4 regions of the Rhizobium sp. PvP014 genome follow, and region 2 is predicted to be linked to each of the others. Evidence: predicted binding sites of a transcription regulator. Region 2 holds the regulator's gene; each other region holds the start of a gene.
The links. Region 2 encodes LexA, which represses DNA repair genes until DNA is damaged. Its sites were predicted from a motif close to TGTTCNNNNTGTGTTCNG; they were not measured.

Region 1 (5,328 bases), 240 kb from region 2:
GATACCGGCCCGATCGGCGGCAACCACAGCCACGAGTTCATCATCCTTGCCGAAACCGGTGAGTCGGAAGTGTTTTCGCACCGCGACTTCGTCAATTTCGACATTCCCGGCGAAGACACCGATTTCGACGATGTCGCCGGCATGCAGGCGATCTTTGACAAGTGGACATCGGTCTACGCTGCAACGTCCGAAATGCACGACGAATCGGCCTTCGATCAGATCCCGGATGCCGATCGCCTCTCTGCCCGCGGCATCGAAGTCGGCCATATCTTCTATTTCGGCACGAAATATTCCGAGCCGATGGGCGCAAAGGTGCAGGGCCCTGATGGCAAGGAACATCTTGTCCACATGGGATCCTACGGCATCGGGCCGACACGCCTTGTTCCCGCCATCATCGAAGCATCGCATGACGATAACGGAATCATCTGGCCGGCATCCGTTGCGCCGTTCGATGTCGTGGTGATCAACATGAAGCCCGGTGACGAGGCATGCGATCGTCTGTCGGAAGATCTCTACGCAAAGCTCAACAAGGCCGGTAAGGACGTGCTGCTTGACGATACCGACGAACGCGCCGGCACCAAGTTCGCGACAGCGGATCTGATCGGTGTTCCGGTACAGATAATCGTCGGTCCGCGCTCCGCCGCCAACGGCGAGGTCGAGGTCAAGGACCGCAAGTCCGCAGCCCGTGACGTCATGACGCTCGAAGCGGCGCTCAACCGCGTCGCCGGATGATCGGACACCGACGTCTCGCCGGGCCAGTCTGACGACAGGCTAGGCAGGCATATCTGATACAGCAGCGCGGGAAGCCTCCCGCGCGCTCCATGTGTAAGGAAGCGTGAATGGCGAGCATCGCGACGAGTGGTGAACCAGAGAAGGTCGACAAGTCTCCGCGGGCTGGCGCTTTCTCGTCGTTCGAGCGAATGGTCGCCTGGCGCTACCTGCGCTCGCGCCGCAAGGAAGCCTTCATCTCGGTCATCGCGGGCTTTTCTTTCGTCGGCATCATGCTCGGCGTCGCCACCCTGATCATCGTTATGGCGGTCATGAACGGTTTCCGCACCGAACTGATTTCCCGCATTCTCGGAATCAACGGCCATATGGTGATCCAGCCGATCGACCAGCCGTTCACCGATTACGCCGAACTGACCAAGAAATTCGCTGCCGTTCCCGGCGTCAAGATGGCCCTGCCGCTTGTCGAGGGACAGACGCTGGCATCCGGCAAGGGTGGCGCCGGTTCCGGCGCTCTTGTGCGCGGCGTACGGCCGGAAGACCTTGAAAAGGTCACGGAAGTCGCCGGCAACATCAAGCAGGGCGATATCGTCGGCTTTGCATCGGGGCAGGGCGTTCTCGTCGGGTCCAGGCTTGCCTCGCAGCTCGGCATTTCGGCCGGCGACCAGATCACTCTGATTTCGCCCGAAGGCGACGTGACACCGATGGGCGTCAATCCGCGCGTTAAATCCTATCCGGTGTCGGGTGTCTTCGAGATCGGCATGTCGGAATATGACGCGACGATCATCTACATGCCGCTTGAGGAATCGCAGCTCTATTTCAATGCCGAAGGGCTGGTGCAGTCGATCGAACTGTTCATCGATCACCCCGACAATGTCGAGGACATGCGTCCGCTGGTGGAGCAGGCTGCCGGTCGCCAGATTTTCATTACCGACTGGCGCCAACGCAACCAGACGTTCTTCTCGGCGCTTCAGGTTGAACGCAACGTGATGTTCATGATCCTGACCCTGATCGTGCTGGTCGCGGCACTCAACATCATCTCGGGCCTGATCATGCTGGTGAAGGACAAGGGCTCCGATATCGCAATCCTGCGCACGATGGGCGCGAGTTCCGGCGCCATCATGCGGATCTTTTTCATGACGGGTGCTGCTATCGGCATCGTTGGCACGTTTGCCGGCGTCGCGCTCGGCGTTATCGTCTGCCTCAACATCGAATCGATCCGACAGTTCTTCTCCTGGGTCTCGGGCACCATCCTCTTTGATCCGGAGCTCTATTTCCTCAGCCAGCTTCCGGCCGAAATGAGTTTTGGCGAGACCTTCTCGGTCGTCATCATGGCGCTGGTCCTGTCCTTCTTCGCCACCATTTTCCCGGCATGGAGAGCCTCGAAGCTCGATCCTGTCCAGGCCCTCCGATACGAATAGGTCTCCATGGCTGTCCCGCGTAAAACCGTCCTCAATCTCTCAGGCGTCGAACGTCACTACGGCCAGGGGGAGACGAGCCTGTCGATCCTCAACGGGGCAGACTTCTCGCTCGTGAGCGGCGAGATCGTGGCGCTCGTCGCCCCGTCCGGTACCGGCAAATCGACGCTCTTGCATCTGGCAGGCCTGCTTGAACATCCGGACGCTGGCGATGTGACGATCGGCGGTCGGGCCTGCAACGGTTTGTCGGATGAAGAGCGCACCTCGATCCGTCGCTCCGACATCGGCTTCGTCTACCAGTTTCACCATCTCCTGCCGGAATTCACGGCGATCGAAAACATCATGATGCCGCAGTTGATTGGCGGCCTTTCGAAGGGGGAAGCGCGCGAACGCGCGGGCCAGCTTCTCGATTACATGCGAATCGGTCATCGCGGCGAACACCGCCCGTCGGAACTGTCGGGTGGTGAACAGCAGCGCGTGGCGATTGCCCGTGCGGTGGCCAACGCGCCCCGCCTTTTGCTGGCCGACGAACCGACCGGCAATCTCGACCCGAAGACGGCATCCTACGTGTTCGAAGCGCTGGAGGCGCTGGTGCGCCAGTCAGGGCTTGCTGCACTGATTGCCACTCACAATCATGATCTTGCTGCCCGCATGGATCGTCGCGTCACGATCGAAGGCGGCAAAGTCGTCGAGTTCTAGCGAACGCACTGATCCCCATAGCGTGCCCCTGATCCGATAGTGTCCATCGTCACATCCTCGAAGGGGCGTGCGATGGACACTGCTGCCATGGAATGACGTCACGTCAGCGATCCGCAGCGATGGCTGGCGTTTGGCTGCCGACCGCGTGCGTCGGCCGGCAACGGCTTGGTCCTATGGAGCGCTGGTTACCTCCAGCCAGCAAGCAGCATTAACCATCGGTCAGAATCTTCTATTCCCGTTTTGTTCTACTATTGACGTTGGCACGAAAAGAGAACAAAGTGCCAACATAAACGAACACGGGAGACGACGATGACTGACCTTCTTCGTGATATTGCCGCATTCGCCTCCATTGCAACTTTCGTTGCCAGCTTGTCGATGATCATGCTGGTGATGTGAGCCGGTCCGTGCTCGCCCAGCTGGCGGGCGCAAGCGGAAAGAGGTTGAGAAGACCATTCTTGACTCGACTCTGAAGCCCCCGCGCCGGACAATGACCCGATTCAAGGAATGGGTATCAGATGGCGGACGCAGCGACTTTACAATCGGAATCGGAGGATTTGGGAGCGACGCCACAGTTCGTGCATCTGCGCGTCCATTCCGCCTATTCGCTTCTGGAAGGTGCGCTGCCGCTTAAGAAAATCCTCTCCAAGGCCATCGCGGACAATCAGCCCGCGATCGCCGTCACCGATACCAACAATCTCTTCGTCGCGCTGGAATTCGCCCAAAAATCCATCGGTGATGGCATTCAGCCGATCATCGGTTGCCAGCTGTCGATTGACATGGAGGATCAGCCAGACGAGCGCCGCAACGGCCATTTGGCGAAGCTGCCGGCAATCGTTGTGCTTGCCGCCAATGCCAAGGGATACGAGCGGCTGGTGGATCTCGTCAGCCGCGCCTATCTCGATGGAGAAGGGCAGGCGGCAACGCATATCTGCCGCGCCTGGCTGGAAGATGGCGGCACCGAAGGACTGATCGCGCTGACAGGTGCTGCCGGTGGCCCTGTCGACGTGGCAATGAAGGATGGCAACACCGCGCTCGCCAAGGCGCGCCTCCTGTCCCTGAAGCAGATCTTTGGCGATCGTCTCTATATCGAACTGCAGCGTCACGGCACTTACGACCGCCGCCATGAGCAGCGGATGATCGATCTTGCCTACGATCAGGATGTGCCGCTGGTCGCCACCAACGAAGCCTTCTTCCCGGGCCAGTCCGATTATGACGCCCACGATGCCCTGATGGCAGTCGCGCACAATGCGATCGTATCCGACGATACCCGCTTTCGCCTGACGCCGGACCATTATCTGAAAAGCCGCGCCGAAATGGCAAAGCTGTTCGCCGATCTGCCGGAAGCACTCGAAAACACGGTCGAGATCGCCAAGCGCTGCTCCTTTATTCTGCATACCCGCAGCCCGATCCTGCCGCGCTTTACCGGCGCCACCGACGATCCGGCAGAGGCAGAGCGCGCCGAAACGGCCGAGCTTCGCCGCCAGTCCATCGAAGGTCTCGAGAACCGGATGGCCGAACTCGGTATCACCGCGGGCTTCACCGAGCAGGATTATCGCGAACGGCTCGATTTCGAGCTCGGCGTCATCGAGAAGATGAAGTTTCCGGGCTACTTCCTGATCGTTGCCGACTTCATCAAATGGGCAAAGCTGCAGAACATCCCGGTCGGTCCGGGCCGCGGTTCCGGTGCAGGCTCGCTGGTTGCCTATGCGCTGACGATCACCGACGTCGATCCGCTGCGCTTCTCTTTGCTGTTCGAACGCTTCCTCAATCCCGACCGCGTCTCGATGCCCGACTTCGACATCGACTTCTGCCAGGATCGCCGCGAAGAAGTGATCCGCTACGTGCAGCGCAAATATGGCCGCGAGCAGGTGGCGCAGATCATCACCTTCGGTTCGCTGCAGGCCCGCGCAGCACTGCGCGACGTCGGCCGCGTTCTCGAAATGCCCTATGGCCAGGTCGATCGCATCTGCAAACTGGTGCCCAACAACCCGGCCAATCCGACCACCTTGGCAAAGGCGATCGAGGAAGAGCCGAAGTTTCAGGAAGAGGTCGACAAGGAGCCGGTCGTTGGCCGTCTTCTCGATATCGCCCAGAAGATCGAAGGTCTCTACCGCCACGCCTCGACCCACGCCGCCGGTATCGTCATCGGTGACCGCCCGCTGTCGAAGCTGGTGCCGATGTACCGCGACCCGCGCTCCGACATGCCGGTCACCCAGTTCAACATGAAATGGGTCGAGCAGGCCGGTCTGGTCAAGTTCGACTTTCTCGGACTGAAGACGCTGACGGTTCTGAAAACCGCGGTCGAATTCTGCAAGAAGCGCGATATCGTTGTGGATCTCGCCAAGATCCCGCTCGATGACGAACTGACCTACCAGATGCTGTCACGCGGCGAGACCGTCGGCGTGTTCCAGGTGGAAAGCGCCGGCATGCGCAAGGCGCTGATCGGCATGAAGCCGGACTGTATCGAGGACATTATTGCGCTGGT
Region 2 (5,328 bases):
TTTCCAGAAGGCGCGGCATGTCCTTCAGGTGGACCATGTTCGGGCCGTCAGACGGCGCATTGTCAGGGTCTTCGTGGGTTTCGATAAAGACGCCAGCAACGCCGACTGCGACGGCTGCACGGGCAAGCGTTTCGACAAACTCGCGCTGGCCGCCGGAAGAGCCGCCCTGGCCGCCTGGCTGCTGGACGGAATGGGTTGCGTCAAAAATAACAGGGCTTCCGAGCGACGCCATGATCGGCAGCGAACGCATGTCGGAAACGAGAGTGTTGTAGCCGAACGACGCACCGCGCTCGCAGAGCATCACATTGGGATTGCCGCTTTCGAGGAACTTCGCCTGAACATTCTTCATGTCCCAGGGTGCCAGGAACTGCCCCTTCTTGACGTTGATCGCGCAACCCGTCTTTGCAGCCGCGACCAGCAAGTCGGTCTGACGCGACAGGAAGGCGGGGATCTGCAGGATATCGATCGTGTCGGCCACGAGGCCGCACTGCTCTTCCGTGTGGATGTCGGTCAGAACCGGAAAGCCGTATTCCTTCTTGAGATCGGCAAAGATTGCCATCGCGTTGTCCAGGCCGATGCCGCGCTTGCCGGAGATCGACGTGCGATTGGCCTTGTCGAAGGAGGATTTGTAGACGAGGCCGATGCCGAGCTTCTTGCAGAGTTCGACAAGCGTGCCGGCGATCATGAACGCATGATCACGGCTTTCCATCTGACAGGGACCGGCAATCAGCGAGAGCTTTGCCGTGTTTGAGAAAACGACTTTCGAACTCCCCTCGCCCACGGACACTTCAGAATTGGCGGAGACTGTCATTTCACTATTCCTCGAAACCGAATACCACACCTTGCCCCGGGGCTGCCGACACGATCACGCGGCCATCCCTGCGGATGAATGCGACGTCATTAGCAGCAAGGGTGATCTCTGTCACGGCGAGATCGGCGGTCTTGAAGATGATCCCGCGCGCAGCGAGGCGCGACGATAACAAGGGCTTCATCGAAGACCGGAACTCGTCGCTGAACGTGTCGTTGGATTGAATGCGGATGCTGGCATTGGCAGCTTCGATCCGCAGACCGTCTTTCCCTTGCTCGGGTTGCGTCTCGAACACGGTTTCGAAAAGCGGAAGAAACTCCAGCGGGTCATCTGCAGAAAAGACGATCTCTCGAAGGCCTGTAACGGCGTTTGCGTGCTCATCAAGACCACCGCGATCTGCCGGTAATGCGGCCATGCGCTGGCAGGAAAACAGCAAGATGTCATCGACCTCGGGAACTGCCGCGAACGCCAGACGGAATGAGACTTCGCTCTCCCCACCATCGGGCAACTGCATCGGGCGGGAGAATTGAAGCATCTCGCCCGCAGACATGTGCCCGTCCACAAAACGGCTATGATCGGCCGCTGCATCCTGCGTCCCGACGACCACCGCCGATAGACCTTCCCTTTTCCGCTGGCCGCGGAAGCGGATGTCGCGATCGGTGAACACGTTGCCTCGTTTTGCCGCAAGCGAGGCTTGCCGACGGTTCACAATGCCCAGCGGCTCGAGATACGAGCCATCCGCGAAGAATATGCAGGCATTAGCTGTGCCGAAAGGGTGAACACCTTCAGGTGCCACAGTAAAGCCGAGAGCGGTCAACCTCCCCCGCGCTGACGCCAGATCTGCAACGGGCAGAACCAAATGATCGACTGACTTGTTACCCACTAACACCCCCAAAGTCTTATTCCGCAGAACATTGGCTATCGCGGGAAACTCGGCAAGTGCTGCGCACGAACTGAATACGTGATCGAACGCTGAAATGAGACTATTCTTGAGCAAAAATTTGGGGCTTGCGGAACACAGATAGAACATATAGCGTCCGTTCTGCATTTGTTTCCAATTCTGAGGGTCCCGTCCATGCTGACACGCAAGCAACAGGAGTTACTTCTGTTCATCCACGAGCGGATGAAAGAATCAGGCGTGCCGCCGTCGTTTGACGAAATGAAGGACGCTCTCGACCTTGCATCGAAGTCCGGCATCCATAGGCTGATCACCGCGCTCGAGGAGCGTGGCTTTATTCGCCGTCTGCCGAACAGAGCACGCGCGCTCGAAGTGATCAAGCTGCCTGACGCCTATGTGGCGAACCTTCATCCGCGACGGGGTTTTTCTCCCAGTGTCATCGAGGGAAGCCTCGGCAAAACGCAACCGGTCGTCGCTCAGAAGCCGGCGCCGGTCATGGCGGACAATCCGTTCTCGACAAACATCCCGGTCATGGGTCGAATCGCTGCCGGCGTGCCGATCTCCGCGATCCAGAACAACACCCACGACATCGCCGTTCCGATCGAGATGCTGGGTTCCGGCGATCATTACGCGCTCGAAGTGAAGGGCGATTCGATGATCGATGCCGGCATCCTCGATGGTGATACCGTCATCATCAAGAATGCCAGCACCGCAAGTCCGGGCGATATCATCGTTGCCCTGGTCGATGAGGAAGAAGCGACCCTGAAGCGGTTCCGCCGCAAGGGTGCATCGATCGCGCTGGAAGCGGCGAACCCCGCTTACGAGACCCGCATCTTCCCGCCCGACCGGGTGAAGGTCCAGGGCAAGCTTGTCGGCCTTATTCGCCGCTATCATTAAGAACGCTGTTATCCCGGAGATGCGCAGCAACAGCCTCCGGGATGCCAAAGTCGAATTGTCGCGTTCGCCAGTCATAGAACCGGTGGACGGTCCACGGACGGCTTGAGGTCTGTGCGCTGTCTCGCATCGCCGCCGTAATCTTGATGTCTGGCGCTGTCGCGTTCGGAATAATGGTGATTTCCAGTGCGCCAGTCCGGCGCAACGTCCGCCCGCTGAGAAGCAAGGCGCCGGAGCGGCAAGTATCGAAGCGTGCGCCGGGCGAGACGATGATCCGACCGAAATCGCAGGCAAGACCGGTGTATCGGTTGTCTTCGACAGTGACGATCCGGATGTCCTGAGCAGTCTGCGCCGCGCACAGGATTTTCGGCAGACAGGCAAATCGTCCGGGCGTGAATGCTTGAAGAAAGCCCCTGACATATTCGATTTCCCGGCGCGTCAAATCCGGTCGCGAATGTGGTCTAGGTCGTCTGTCATCACTTTTCGCAAGGCTGGCACCTCGCGCTGGTTCCGAAGAGGCAAGAACCGGCAAGGCGAGCGGTTGTTCTCCGGTCTCAAGCACCAGCGCTCGCCGCCATTGATCGTAGATAAATCCCGGCGGCCGGGTTCGATTGAGGGTGATCTTGTCATCCTGTATCAGTCCCACTGACGCGCCGTCTTCGGATATGACGATATCAGGCCTCGGCGCCGAGCCTGAGCGGACCGCAAAGAGCAAAGCCACCGCCATGAACAGCGCGCCTGTCAGCCTCAGCGGCGTGCGCAGCAGCGTCAGAAGCAGAAAGCCTGCCGTCGCCAGCGGCAGGAAAAGCGGGTTCTGCCGGCCGATGGCAATATCGCCGCCCCATGCGGCAACGATCTCGGCAATGCGAATGACGATCCGCAGCCCCTCGCCCATGATGAACAGAAAGGGAGCATCCAGCCCGAACGGCATCAGCAACATGCCAACAAGCCCTGCCGGCATCACCACGAAGGAAATGATCGGCATGGCCGCGAGATTGGCCGCGAGGCCGTAGGTGGTCAGATGGTGGAAATGCTCGATCGAATAGATCGACGTCGAAGTACTGCCGATCAGCGACGTCACCACGATCCCGGCAATGAAATGGAACGTCGCCGCGACACCCGTTATCCACCGGTTGCTACCTTTTGTATCCTCCCTACCTTTCGCGAAATATCGCGTCCAGAGGGCGAACCCTGCCACCAGTGCCGCGGTTGCCGCAAACGACATCTGGAAACTCGGACCCAAAATCTCCGACGGCGAGATGGCGAGGATAATGATTGCCGAAAGGGCGACGTTGCGAAGGCTGATGGAGGGTCGATCGACGAGCACGGCGACCAGCATCACCGCCATCATGATATAGGCCCGCTCGGCGGAAACCCCGAACCCGGAAATCAGGTAATAGGCGGTCGCCATGACAAGCGCACCGAACGCGGCAAACTTCTTGATCGGATAGGCCTGCGCAAAGCCTGGAAACAGCGACAGGACGGAGCGGACGCCGACGAAGAAGATACCGGCTGCCAGCGCCATGTTCAGGCCTGAGATCGCGACGATATGGGCCAGCCCGGACAGACGAAGCGCCTCGGTCGTCTCACGGGAAATTGCACGGCGCTCGTCGGTCACGATTGCGGCAGCAAAAGCGCCCGCATCCCCCTTGACCGTATCGCGGATGCGATTGCCGATTGCGCTGCGAAGCGCAAAAAGCCCTCGCTGCATGTCCGACCATAACCCGGGTTGGTCATCGATCGCGGGTTGTACGCTAGGCGCGCCGTAAAAGAAGCCAACGGCCCCGATTTGATCGAAGTAGGAGGAGAAGGCGAAATCGTTCAATCCGGGAAGCGCCGGGCCAGAGGGTGGCGACAGACGGGCACGGCCGGAAACGCGCTCTCCGATGTCTGCAGGTTCGTGTTGGCTTCTGGCAAGAAGCGACACCCGCTGCGGGGGACGACCGAGCGTGGGCTCAGATGTCTGCTCGATCCTCACGATATAGCGCCAGCGGCGCTGTGCATCCGCTTCGCGTCGTTCGACAATCCCGCTGATGGTCGTCGTGACGGGCGAATCGAGCACGACCGTCGAACACCGCCAGGTTTCGAGCGCTGCCAGCGCAGAACCGGAGAGAAGCATGCAGAGTACAAGGTTGGCACGAGACAGCTGATGCGCGCGATACCGTGTCAGCCCTGCGGTCACCATCGAGATCGCAAGCATGGTTGCGAGAATGAATGGCGATGGCGTCCAAGGAAGTGCGAACCAGATCGCAGCGCCGGCACCCAGCAAGACAGGCAGGAAGAGGAACCCATGACCGTGGGAAACCTCCTCGCTCAACGACGTGCACAGCCATTTGGAAACGGGCCGGTCTCTGACCACGTATACCCTGAAAACATCCTCGGAATGATGGTCGTTTCGACCATCATTCCGGACTTCCGCGGGCATTGTCTGCGATGCCGATTCGGGCATCCAGAGTGCGATTGCGTGGGGTGTCGAAGCAAGCATCACCGGCTTGCTGCTGGCTGCCTCAAAAATCGCTCCGCCATTCGCCATGATGGTTTATCCCGCCGGCTCCGCTGCAGAGACGGTGATTGATAAACGCAACCTGCGCGTTTATATTCTCCTCGTCAACACATTCGCCAAGCTGCGGTTTTCCTTCACGTTACGGCCTCTTACACCATGAGGTTGGGCATCTTTTAAACGTGGCCTGCCTAAATTATTTTCGCGCTGCACAAAATGTCGCAGGAG
Region 3 (5,328 bases), 270 kb from region 2:
CGACGCGAGCTTCGCCGATCTGATGGAAATCAAGCGCAATGCCAACCGGGCCGCCGTTCTGGTGCGCCAGCTTCTGGCCTTCTCGCGCAAGCAGACGATGCGTCCGGCGGTTCTGAACCTCACCGATGTGGTGGGCGACCTGCGCATGCTGGTCGACCGGCTGATTTCCGGCACCAATGTCAAGCTCGATGTCGACTACGGGCGTGACCTGTGGCCGGTGCGTACCGACCTGTCGCAGTTCGAGCAGGTTCTGATCAACCTCTGCGTCAACGCGCGCGATGCGATGCCGCAGGGGGGCACGATCCTGATCAAGACCCGCAATGTGACGGCCGAGGAAACGAGCAGCTTCCATCAGGCCGATCTGCCGGCGGAAGATCTCGTGATGGTCGAGGTTGCCGACAGCGGCACGGGCATTCCGCCCGAGATCATGGACAAGATCTTCGAGCCGTTCTTCACCACCAAGGAAGTGGGCAAGGGGACAGGTCTCGGCCTTTCGATGGTCTATGGCATCATCAAACAGTCCGGCGGCTATATCTATCCGGAATCCGAAGTCGGTCGCGGAACGAGTTTCCGGCTGTTCCTGCCGCGTCACATTCCCGAAATACCGGTCATCACGCCAGAGGCCGCAGAGGCTGCAGCTCTGGCAGCCGCACAGCCTGTGGCTTTGAAAGCGCCGGCGGAAGACATGGATCTCACAGGCAAGTCTGCGGTCGTGCTGCTTGTGGAAGATGAAGAAGCGGTTCGCCGGGGTGGCAAGCGCATGCTGGAAACGCGCGGTTATACCGTGCACGAAGCCGGATCCGGCGTCGAAGCACTCGACATCATGGACGAGCTCGAAGGCAAGGTTGATATCGTCGTTTCCGACGTTGTCATGCCTGAGATGGACGGGCCGACGCTTCTGACGGAACTGCGGAAATCCTATCCGGATCTGAAGTTCATCTTCGTCTCCGGATACGCGGAGGACGCGTTTGCGCGCAACCTGCCGGCCGATGCGAAGTTCGGTTTTCTGCCCAAGCCGTTTTCGCTGAAGCAGCTTGCCGTTGCGGTTCGCGAGATGCTCGACTCGGACTGATTTTCCGACCCGCCTGCGAAACTTTATGGAGCCTCGCGATTCGTCCGTCGAATGCGAGGCTCCTTGCTTTAACGCCTGATTTTCCACAGGTTATGCGTGCGTGAACGTTCCGGGAACGAAATCGCGATAACGCATTTCAATCAAGCTGATAAAAGCCTCTTGATTGATGAGAACAAAAAGAGTACACGATGTCCATCGGCTGCTTCATTGCTTGCGTGGCGGCAATAACCTAAAGGTGGGACCTCATGGCACAGAATTCATTGCGGCTCGTAGAGGATAAAGGCGTGGACAAGAGCAAGGCGCTCGAAGCAGCACTCTCACAGATCGAACGTTCCTTCGGTAAGGGATCGATCATGAAGCTTGGCTCGAACGATAGCATCGTCGAGATCGAGACAGTTTCCACCGGTTCCCTGAGCCTTGATATTGCGCTCGGCATCGGCGGTCTGCCGAAGGGCCGTATCGTCGAAATCTATGGTCCGGAAAGCTCGGGCAAGACGACGCTTGCGCTGCAGACCATTGCTGAGGCTCAGAAGGGTGGCGGTGTTTGCGCCTTCGTCGACGCGGAACACGCACTCGATCCGGTCTATGCCCGCAAGCTCGGCGTCGATCTGCATAACCTCCTGATCTCGCAGCCAGACACCGGTGAGCAGGCGCTTGAGATCACCGACACGCTGGTGCGTTCCGGTGCTGTCGACGTTCTCGTCATCGACTCGGTTGCGGCATTGACGCCACGCGCCGAAATCGAAGGCGAAATGGGCGACAGCCTGCCGGGTCTTCAGGCCCGTCTGATGAGCCAGGCACTGCGCAAGCTGACGGCGTCGATCTCCAAGTCGAAGACGATGGTGATCTTCATCAACCAGATCCGCATGAAGATCGGCGTGATGTTCGGTTCGCCGGAAACGACGACAGGCGGTAACGCGCTGAAATTCTACGCGTCCGTCCGTCTCGACATTCGCCGCATCGGCCAGGTCAAGGAACGCGAAGAAGTCGTCGGCAACCAGACACGCGTCAAGGTCGTCAAGAACAAGATGGCGCCTCCCTTCAAGCAGGTCGAATTCGACATCATGTATGGCGAAGGCGTGTCAAAGACCGGCGAGCTCGTCGATCTCGGCGTCAAGGCTGGGATCGTCGAGAAGTCGGGCGCATGGTTCTCCTACAACAGCCAGCGCCTTGGTCAGGGCCGCGAGAACGCGAAGTCGTTCCTGCGAGACAATCCGGAAGTGGCGCGTGAAATCGAGACGTCGCTGCGCCAGAACGCCGGTCTGATCGCGGACAAGTTCCTGCAGAATGGCGGTCCTGATGCCAATGACGGCGACCAGGCCCCGGACCCTTGATCGGACCTGGGTTGGGATGTCGATCTAGGGCATCCTGACGCTGATATTCACCGGTGTTTTCCGGTTTTCAAATCTTGCCGGCCGCCATCTACGAGATGCGCGGCCGGTCTGCGTTCCGGGCGGGTTTGGGATGATTAGGGGTGCTGTGGCTGGACAGTCGGGAACGCGGACGATACAAGCCTTTCGTCTTCGAATAACAGCATCGCACCCGGCGATAAAAAGGGCTTAGCATGAGCGGCGTGAATGAAATCCGGTCGACGTTTCTCGACTATTTCCAAATGAACGGCCACGAGGTTGTGTCCTCGTCCCCGCTTGTGCCGCGCAATGACCCGACGCTGATGTTTACCAATGCCGGTATGGTGCAGTTCAAGAACGTCTTTACCGGTCTTGAAAAGCGCCCCTACACCACGGCCACCACCTCGCAGAAATGCGTACGCGCCGGTGGCAAGCACAACGATCTCGACAATGTCGGTTACACCGCCCGCCATCTGACCTTTTTCGAGATGCTGGGCAACTTCTCGTTCGGCGACTATTTCAAGGAAAACGCGATCGAGCTTGCCTGGAAGCTGGTCACCGAAGGCTTCGATCTGCCCAAGCACCGCTTGCTGGTCACCGTCTATTCGGAAGACGAGGAAGCTGCGACGCTGTGGAAGAAGATCGCCGGCATTTCCGACGACAAGATCATTCGCATTCCCACCTCCGACAACTTCTGGCAGATGGGCGATACCGGCCCCTGCGGTCCGTGTTCGGAAATCTTTATCGATCAGGGCGAGAATGTCTGGGGTGGACCTCCGGGCTCGCCTGAAGAAGACGGCGACCGCTTTCTGGAATTCTGGAACCTCGTCTTTATGCAGTACGAGCAGACGGCACCGGGCGAGCGTTCGCTGCTGCCGCGTCCGTCGATCGATACCGGCATGGGTCTTGAGCGCATGGCCTGCGTTCTGCAGGGCAAGCAGAGCGTGTTCGACACGGACCTGTTCCAGACGCTGATCGGCACGATCGAGGATGTGCTGAGCGTGAAGGCGGAAGGCAGTGCAAGCCACCGCGTCATAGCCGACCATCTGCGGTCCTCCGCCTTCCTGATTGCCGACGGCGTGCTGCCATCCAACGAAGGCCGCGGCTACGTGCTTCGCCGCATCATGCGCCGCGCCATGCGCCATGCGCAGCTGCTCGGTGCCAAAGAACCTGTGATGTACAAGCTGCTGCCGACGCTGGTTCAGGAAATGGGCCGCGCCTATCCGGAACTGGTGCGCGCCGAGGCGCTGACGTCGGAAACGCTGAAGCTTGAGGAAACCCGCTTCCTCAAGACGCTCGAACGTGGTTTGTCGCTGCTTTCGGACGCGACCAGCACGCTCGACAAGGGCGACATGCTCGACGGCGAGACGGCGTTCAAGCTTTACGACACCTATGGCTTCCCGCTCGATCTGACGCAGGATGCGCTCCGCGCCCGCGAAATCGGCGTCGATTTGTCGGGCTTTACCGATGCGATGGAACGCCAAAAGGCGGAAGCCCGCTCGCATTGGGCAGGCTCCGGCGACAAGGCGACCGAAACGGTCTGGTTCGAAATCAAGGAAAAGTTCGGCGCCACCGAATTCCTCGGCTATGACACCGAGACTGCCGAAGGCGTCGTTCAGGCGATCGTCAAGGATGGCAAGGCCATCGACAGTGCCTCGAGCGGCGATGCCGTCCAGATCGTCGTCAGCCAGACGCCGTTTTACGGTGAATCCGGCGGTCAGATGGGCGATGCCGGTCTGATCTCGACCGACCACGCCAAGCTCGAAGTGACCGACGTCCAGAAGCGGGGCGAGGGGCTGTTCGTTCATATCGCGACCGTGACCGAGGGCACGTTAAAGGCTGGCGACGCTGTCATCCTCGCCGTCGATCACGCCCGCCGTTCGCGCCTGCGCTCGAACCATTCAGCCACGCATCTGCTGCATGAAGCCCTGCGCGAAGTGCTCGGCACCCATGTTGCGCAGAAGGGCTCGCTTGTCGCTCCTGAGCGTCTTCGTTTCGACGTGTCGCATCCGAAGCCGATGTCATCCGAGGAATTGCAGGTCGTCGAGGATATGGCCAACGCCATCATCCTGCAGAACGCGCAGGTCACGACGCGCCTGATGAGCGTCGACGATGCGATTGCCGAGGGTGCAATGGCGCTGTTCGGCGAGAAATACGGCGATGAAGTTCGTGTCGTCTCGATGGGCAAGGCTGTCGATGGCCCGAAAGCCGGCAAGCCCTACTCGATCGAACTCTGCGGCGGCACGCATGTCAACGCGACGGGTGATATCGGCCTTGTGCGCATTCTCTCTGAAAGCGCCGTCGGCGCCGGTGTTCGCCGTGTCGAAGCGGTGACGGGGGATGCGGCGCGTGTCTATCTCGCCGAGCAGGATGAGCGCGTGAAGACCTTGTCCGGTGCGCTGAAGGTTCAGCCCGGTGAGCTTGTCTCCCGTGTCGAGGCGCTGATCGACGAGCGTCGCAAGCTCGAGAAGGAACTGGCAGACGCCAAGCGCCGGCTCGCCATGGGTGGCGGTCAGCAGGGTGGTTCTGCCGACGACATCCGTGACATCGCGGGCATCAAGTTCATGGGCAAGGCACTGGCCGGCATCGACGCGAAGGACCTGAAGGGGCTCGCGGACGAAGGCAAGGCCACGCTCGGTTCCGGCATCGTGACGCTGATCGGCGTCTCCGAAGACGGCAAGGCGAGCGCGGTCGTGGCGGTGACGCCTGATCTTATCGGCCGCTTCAGTGCCGTCGATCTGGTGCGGATCGCCTCTGCGGCACTCGGCGGCAAGGGCGGCGGCGGACGGCCGGATATGGCGCAGGCCGGTGGCCCTGACGGTGCCAAGGCCAGTGAAGCGCTGGAAGCCGTGGCCGCAGCGCTCGGCGCCTGAGGATTGGACTGATCGGGCGGCCACTGGCCGCCCG
Region 4 (5,328 bases), on a different contig from region 2:
CTGACCGATGCGCTCAAGGGCGACCTCACCGAGATTGCCTACCGCCAGATCGGGATCGACGATGCGCACGGCGTGGCAAAGCTCCTCTCCAGCCTCGACAAGGAGGAGGTCGACGGCGTGGCCGTCATGGCGCCTGAATCGCCTCAGGTGCGTGACGCCATGGCGCGGCTTCTCCAGCGCAACATCAAGGTGGTGCAATTCCTGTCCGGGCAGGAAAAGCTGCCAGAGGCTGATTTCGTTGGTATCGACAACTTTGCGGCGGGTGCGACCGCGGGCAAGCTGATGGGTATGCTTGCGGGTCCCCAACCGGGAAAGGTCATGGTGATCGCGGAAACCATGCAGTCGCTCGACAGCATCCAGCGCCGCCTTGGCTTCGACCACGTGATCAACAGTGCCTTTCCGCATCTGACCTGTCTGCCGTCCATTGAAACCCACGCCGACGAGGCACGTAGCCAGCAGGTGATGGCCCGCGTGTTGGCCGGCAATCGCGACGTTTCCGGAATCTATGTGCTGAGCGCAGAGGCTCGCGTACCGATCCTGGCTGCTGCCGGAAACGTCGATCTCGGCGGCATTGCCGTGGTTGTCCACGAACGAACGCCCTTCACCGAACAGGCGCTTCGGGACGACCGTATCGATGCCGTGATCGCACAGGATCCGGGCCATGCGGTGCGCAGTGCAATTCGCATCATGCGCGCCCGCTCGGATGCTCGCGAGCCGCTCGCCGCACAGGAAAAGATCCGCATCGAAATTCTACTCAAGGAAAACCTTTGAGCCATATGAAGGGCGGCGCGCGCGATTGGTCAGAGGCTTTGATTTGGCCGGATGCGGAGCAAATAAACGAGCGTTTACATTTTTTTGCGCCTGGCGGCGGGACTTCGGCGACCGGTGATGTGCAATAGGCAATTTTGGGAAAATCCAGAAAAGACTATGGCGGCCGTCGCCTCCAGACGGAAAGACAAATTTCTAAGACCGCACCCAGCCCCGCTGTCGTCGTTTTCGGCAGTCTGCATTACGACATCATCGTCAAATGTCCGGTCCGGCACGGCCGCGCAAAGGCGAAACAGTCACCGGCTCCGCCTGGAACCCGGCATGTTGCGGCAAGGGCGGCAACCGAGCGGTTTCCGCAGCCAAGGCCGGCGTGCGCTCGGCAACCCCGTATTCGGACAACGTCGAGATCTGCAGCGGCGTCCCGGTCATGATGCCTGCGACGCGGACGCGGGTTTTCGCCTCAAGTCCGATCAGCAATACCATCTATGACGCCTTCAGGTTCGTCACCACTGTTGCTATCGAGCAGTGGCTCAAGTATCCCAAGCTGACAATCAATGGCGCCTCCAAAGCCTCTGCGATGACGGGGTGGCGCATCGGTTAGATCTTGAGTAACGATCCGCTGCGTTTCCCGGCAACTGAGACAGCGTCAAAAGCCGCCGCATGGTTGAACGGTTTTCCATATCGCTTTGCCTGAACGAAGTAGCTCTCTCGCTTATTCAAAACGGAGCCGTCCAGCGCAACACCACCGCTGTAAGACATATTGCGCAGAGATGGTCTTGCCTGATGCTTTGCTGAGACAATGTAACTGTCAAATGACCCGCGAGACAGTTCAGTTAAATGGGGACGAGCCATGCGAGCGAATGCGGAATCGACCATTTTAAGTTTTGTCGTCAGTCGACCTGATGGGACGACGTGCCCGAGCGAAGTTGCGCGCAGCCTTGCAAATGATCACAACGCTCCGCTTGAGTGGCGTGACTACATGCCAGCCGTCCATGAAGCGGTTGATGCCTTGATTGCGCGACGAGAGATCACCCTTTCCTGGAAATCTGTCGTAATGGGGGAGAGAGCCGGTCCCTACCGTATAAGTGCTCGCAAGCAAAATCTCTAATGCCGAGACGTCTGCGGCCACCTTTTTAGCGTCCTAAACAATCTCAATGACAGGAAACCGATCAAGCACATCCCGACCGTGCTGATAGTCGCGAGCCTACTTTTTCATCTCTATAAGCTTCGGGTCAGTAAGTTTGCGCGTAAGAGCCTTCCGGTTATCGAGACTCGGGGAGCTTAGTCGTTGCCCGATTGATGTAATCGACCAGCGCGCGGGCAGCGGCGAATGATTTTACTATTTCCTCGACAAGATTGGAGGACACGAGCATCTCGTCAGAAACGTTGCGACAGGCTCCGAAGTTTTTGAGATTGAAAAAGTCGAGCGCGTCGTGATTTCTGACGTACCCGCTGGCGCTCAAATCATGACCGCCCGTCAGACCATTTGGGAAATATGTCCGAAATAATGGACCCTCGACGATCCCTCTCCATTTGCCGGTGTGGCTTGCGATTGTTTGCCGCAAAATGCGGGCAAGCCGTGGCGGGGGTAGCAGCGCTCCGCCTCCGCTGTATGAGCTGTGCGGAGAGATTTGCATGTAATATGTCGCGGCTGCGTTCTTCGAAGGCGAAACTCGCAACGTGATGCAGCAGGTGCCTTTCGAGATAGACGCGGCACTCAAACATTTGCGGGGATCTCGGTTGGCCTCATCTACGCGCTCGTCGATCGACCCTGTGCTATTAGCTAACGCTAGGGTGAATTCAATTAAGTCGCGGCGCGCGCAATCAAGTCTAGCTCGGTTGTCGTCGAGCCACTCGGCGCCGTGATTACTGGAGGCTTCCTCTAGAAATTCAAAAGTCGATCGGTTGATCATCCACTGTCTCAAACATGGCAAACCCGCCTGTCATAGGGCAGGCGGAACGTAAAGTGAACAGAAATAGCTCGAGCGGACATGAAAAGAGGTTGAAGTCGGGTGCTTCCAATCGCTGAGCGCTTCCCCAGATAGGGTAGGGCTCGTGGAATTGCCACTTCGGTAACTGAGCGGCGAGTGGTTCGTTCGCATTTCGTAAACACGTTGAATAGGAGAGGATCCATATGGCGAGAATGGTCAAGAAAGCGGATCTGCCGATAAAAACGTGTGCGACATGCGGAAAACCTTTTGCATGGAGGCTGAAGTGGGCCAAGAACTGGAGCGACGTGAAGTACTGTTCTGAACGCTGCCGCCGCTCTAAGCTCAAGCCATTACCCACGTCATGATCACGTTGCTAGCACAATAAATCGTGCAAGACCCGTCGAACGGTGGGTGTGTTGGCGCACGAGCGTATCGCGCCCTCGCAGAAACCTGAACGTGGCCGCAGCAACGGAGGCGAGGAACGTTTGCTCGTCGATCCTCCCAGCTGCAAGTGACCCTACCATATAGCTCTCGATTTGAAGGAGCCACTTACTGGGGACGGGCTTTTTCAAGATCATGCAAAGCCATTGGGTCCGGAGCCTCCTCAGCATCCCGCTGTAGGCGAGACCGTGAAGCGGATCTCCCATACGCTGAAGGCAACAAAAGCTACCTCCGACGGTCACCTATTCCCTTCCAGAAAGGACGCGACGATGCGATTGTTTTCGCCTCCATGTGCGGGCTTGACAGTCCGTAGCTCGAGCTAATACGTATTAGCTAATACGATTTAGCAAGTGTAGGGTCCGCGATGAACCGCAAGTCCACGGGTGAACATTCGGCCGCCGCTGCACCGACAAGCGCTGATGTCGCACGCCTCGCGGGTGTCTCCCAAGCGACCATTTCCCTCGTGCTCAATGGCCGGGATAGTGCCGTGCGCATTTCTCCGGAGACACGGGAACGCGTGATGTCCGCCGCTGCCCAGTTGGGCTACACGCCCAATCATGCCGCCAGAAGCCTGCGGCAGCGCAGCACCAAGATCATCACTTTCATTCTGCCGACCTTGGAGAATCCGTACTTCCTAGAGATCGCGAGTGCGGCGCAAGCGGAAGCCAGTTTGCGCGGATATTCGGTCACGATCATTTCGTCCCGCAACGAACTGAGCGAGTTTCACACTGCGCTCTTGTTGCAAGGGGCGGCTTACGACGGGATCATCGTCGCAGGACACAATAACTGCGCTGCTCCGGAACTACCTGCTCTCGTAAAGCGCGGTGTCGGCGTTGTCGTGCTGCAGGAGCCTAGCCCCGCACCGGGAATTCAAAGCGTCCGCGTCGATCTTGAGAGAGGTGGATATATCGCCACCCGCCACCTCATTTCGCTTGGACATCGGCGCATCGCACACTTTACACAGGCGTTGCGAAGTTCGCATGGCGGACACGACCGTATCGATGGCTATCTGCATGCGCTTTCCGAGGCTGGTCTGCCATTCGATGAAGATCTCGTTGTGATGACCGAGAATTCGCTGTCAGGCGGCGTCCTCGCCCTTGACCGCATCCTGGCGCTTGACGTCCCGCCGACGGCTCTCTTCGCCTATAACGACCGGCTCGCGATCGGCGCTTTGCATGGATTGCGCAAGCGCGGGCTGAGGGTGCCGGATGATTTCGCCGTCGTCGGTTTCGATGGCATTGCCTTCGGTGGCTTTACTGCCCCGACGTTGACAACAGTCGACAGCTCCCGGGAGGAGCTCGGGAAGCTGGCAATGCAAGCGGTCATAGATGCAATCGATAGGAAGGAAGGGCGGCAGGATCATCTGCTGCCCGTTAGGCTACTTGTGCGCGAATCGTGCGGTGGAACGGAGGTCGATTCGGAGGGAATGCCGCACAACTGAAAACATGCCTTCCCGGCATGTGTGTCGAGGGAGGCGTTGGAAATTGACACTCATGGGAGGAAGACATGACGCAATTTATCAATCGACGTACCATTTTGAAGACCGGCGCGGGTCTCGGCGCGGGGCTTGTGACCGGCGCGCTCGGCATGCCGGCGCTTGCACAGGAAAAACAGCTGACATTTGCCGTCTGGGGCGGCGATTCAGAAGTTGCTGGCTACAGGAACGTGATCGCCAAATTTGAAAGCGCCAATCCCGGCGTCAAGGTCAAGCTTGATGTGATGCCGTTCGCGCAATTCTACCAGCAGGTCGATACGCGCCTTGCGGGCCGCCAGGCGCCCGACCTCTTCCGCGTGACCTATCAGCAGATCGGGCGATACGCGAGCAACAAGGCCGCCATCGACCTTACGCAGTATCTCGAGAAGGACTTCGGCAAGGGCTTCACACCTGCCGTCTGGAGCGCCGTCAACGTCAAGGGCACTCCCTACGCGCTGCCGCATCACACCGATACGTTTGCCCTGTTCTACAACGAGGAACTGCTGGAAAAGGCCAATATCGCGGTACCGTCCAGCCTCGACGAAGCTTGGACATGGGCGGCGTTCATCGACAACGCCAAAAAGCTCAAGACGCAGGGCGGCTCATCCTATCCGTTCGCCATGAGCTGGCAGAACGGCGCCGTGCATCGCTGGATGTTCTATCTCTACCAGCATGGCGGGCGCTTGCTGAGCGAGGACCTGACGGCCTCCCGCA

Region 1: dnaE (DNA polymerase III subunit alpha) is a predicted target of LexA. The motif match lies at 3,074-3,091, and genes of this name have one in related genera.
Region 3: recA (recombinase RecA) is a predicted target of LexA. The motif match lies at 1,241-1,258, and genes of this name have one in related genera.
Region 4: J3A65_RS04205 (DUF2461 family protein) is a predicted target of LexA. The motif match lies at 2,724-2,741, and genes of this name have one in related genera.

The regions. Positions count from the first base shown of each region.
Region 1 covers NZ_JAGIOT010000002.1:597,188-602,515, forward strand. Annotated here, with positions in the region: gene proS (proline--tRNA ligase) at 1-732, shown strand, start outside; gene J3A65_RS07490 (lipoprotein-releasing ABC transporter permease subunit) at 840-2,147, shown strand; gene J3A65_RS07495 (ABC transporter ATP-binding protein) at 2,154-2,843, shown strand; gene dnaE (DNA polymerase III subunit alpha) at 3,359-5,328, shown strand, end outside.
Region 2 covers NZ_JAGIOT010000002.1:839,074-844,401, reverse strand. Annotated here, with positions in the region: gene kdsA (3-deoxy-8-phosphooctulonate synthase) at 1-811, opposite strand, end outside; gene J3A65_RS08750 (VOC family protein) at 816-1,856, opposite strand; gene lexA (transcriptional repressor LexA) at 1,884-2,603, shown strand; gene J3A65_RS08740 (ComEC/Rec2 family competence protein) at 2,584-5,133, opposite strand.
Region 3 covers NZ_JAGIOT010000002.1:1,104,588-1,109,915, reverse strand. Annotated here, with positions in the region: gene J3A65_RS10030 (PAS domain-containing sensor histidine kinase) at 1-1,072, shown strand, start outside; gene recA (recombinase RecA) at 1,318-2,406, shown strand; gene alaS (alanine--tRNA ligase) at 2,637-5,294, shown strand.
Region 4 covers NZ_JAGIOT010000001.1:935,541-940,868, reverse strand. Annotated here, with positions in the region: gene J3A65_RS04220 (LacI family DNA-binding transcriptional regulator) at 1-771, shown strand, start outside; partial or broken gene J3A65_RS23300 (ribokinase) at 960-1,150, shown strand; gene J3A65_RS04205 (DUF2461 family protein) at 2,031-2,681, opposite strand; gene J3A65_RS04200 (DUF2256 domain-containing protein) at 2,903-3,064, shown strand; gene J3A65_RS04195 (LacI family DNA-binding transcriptional regulator) at 3,505-4,581, shown strand; gene J3A65_RS04190 (extracellular solute-binding protein) at 4,647-5,328, shown strand, end outside.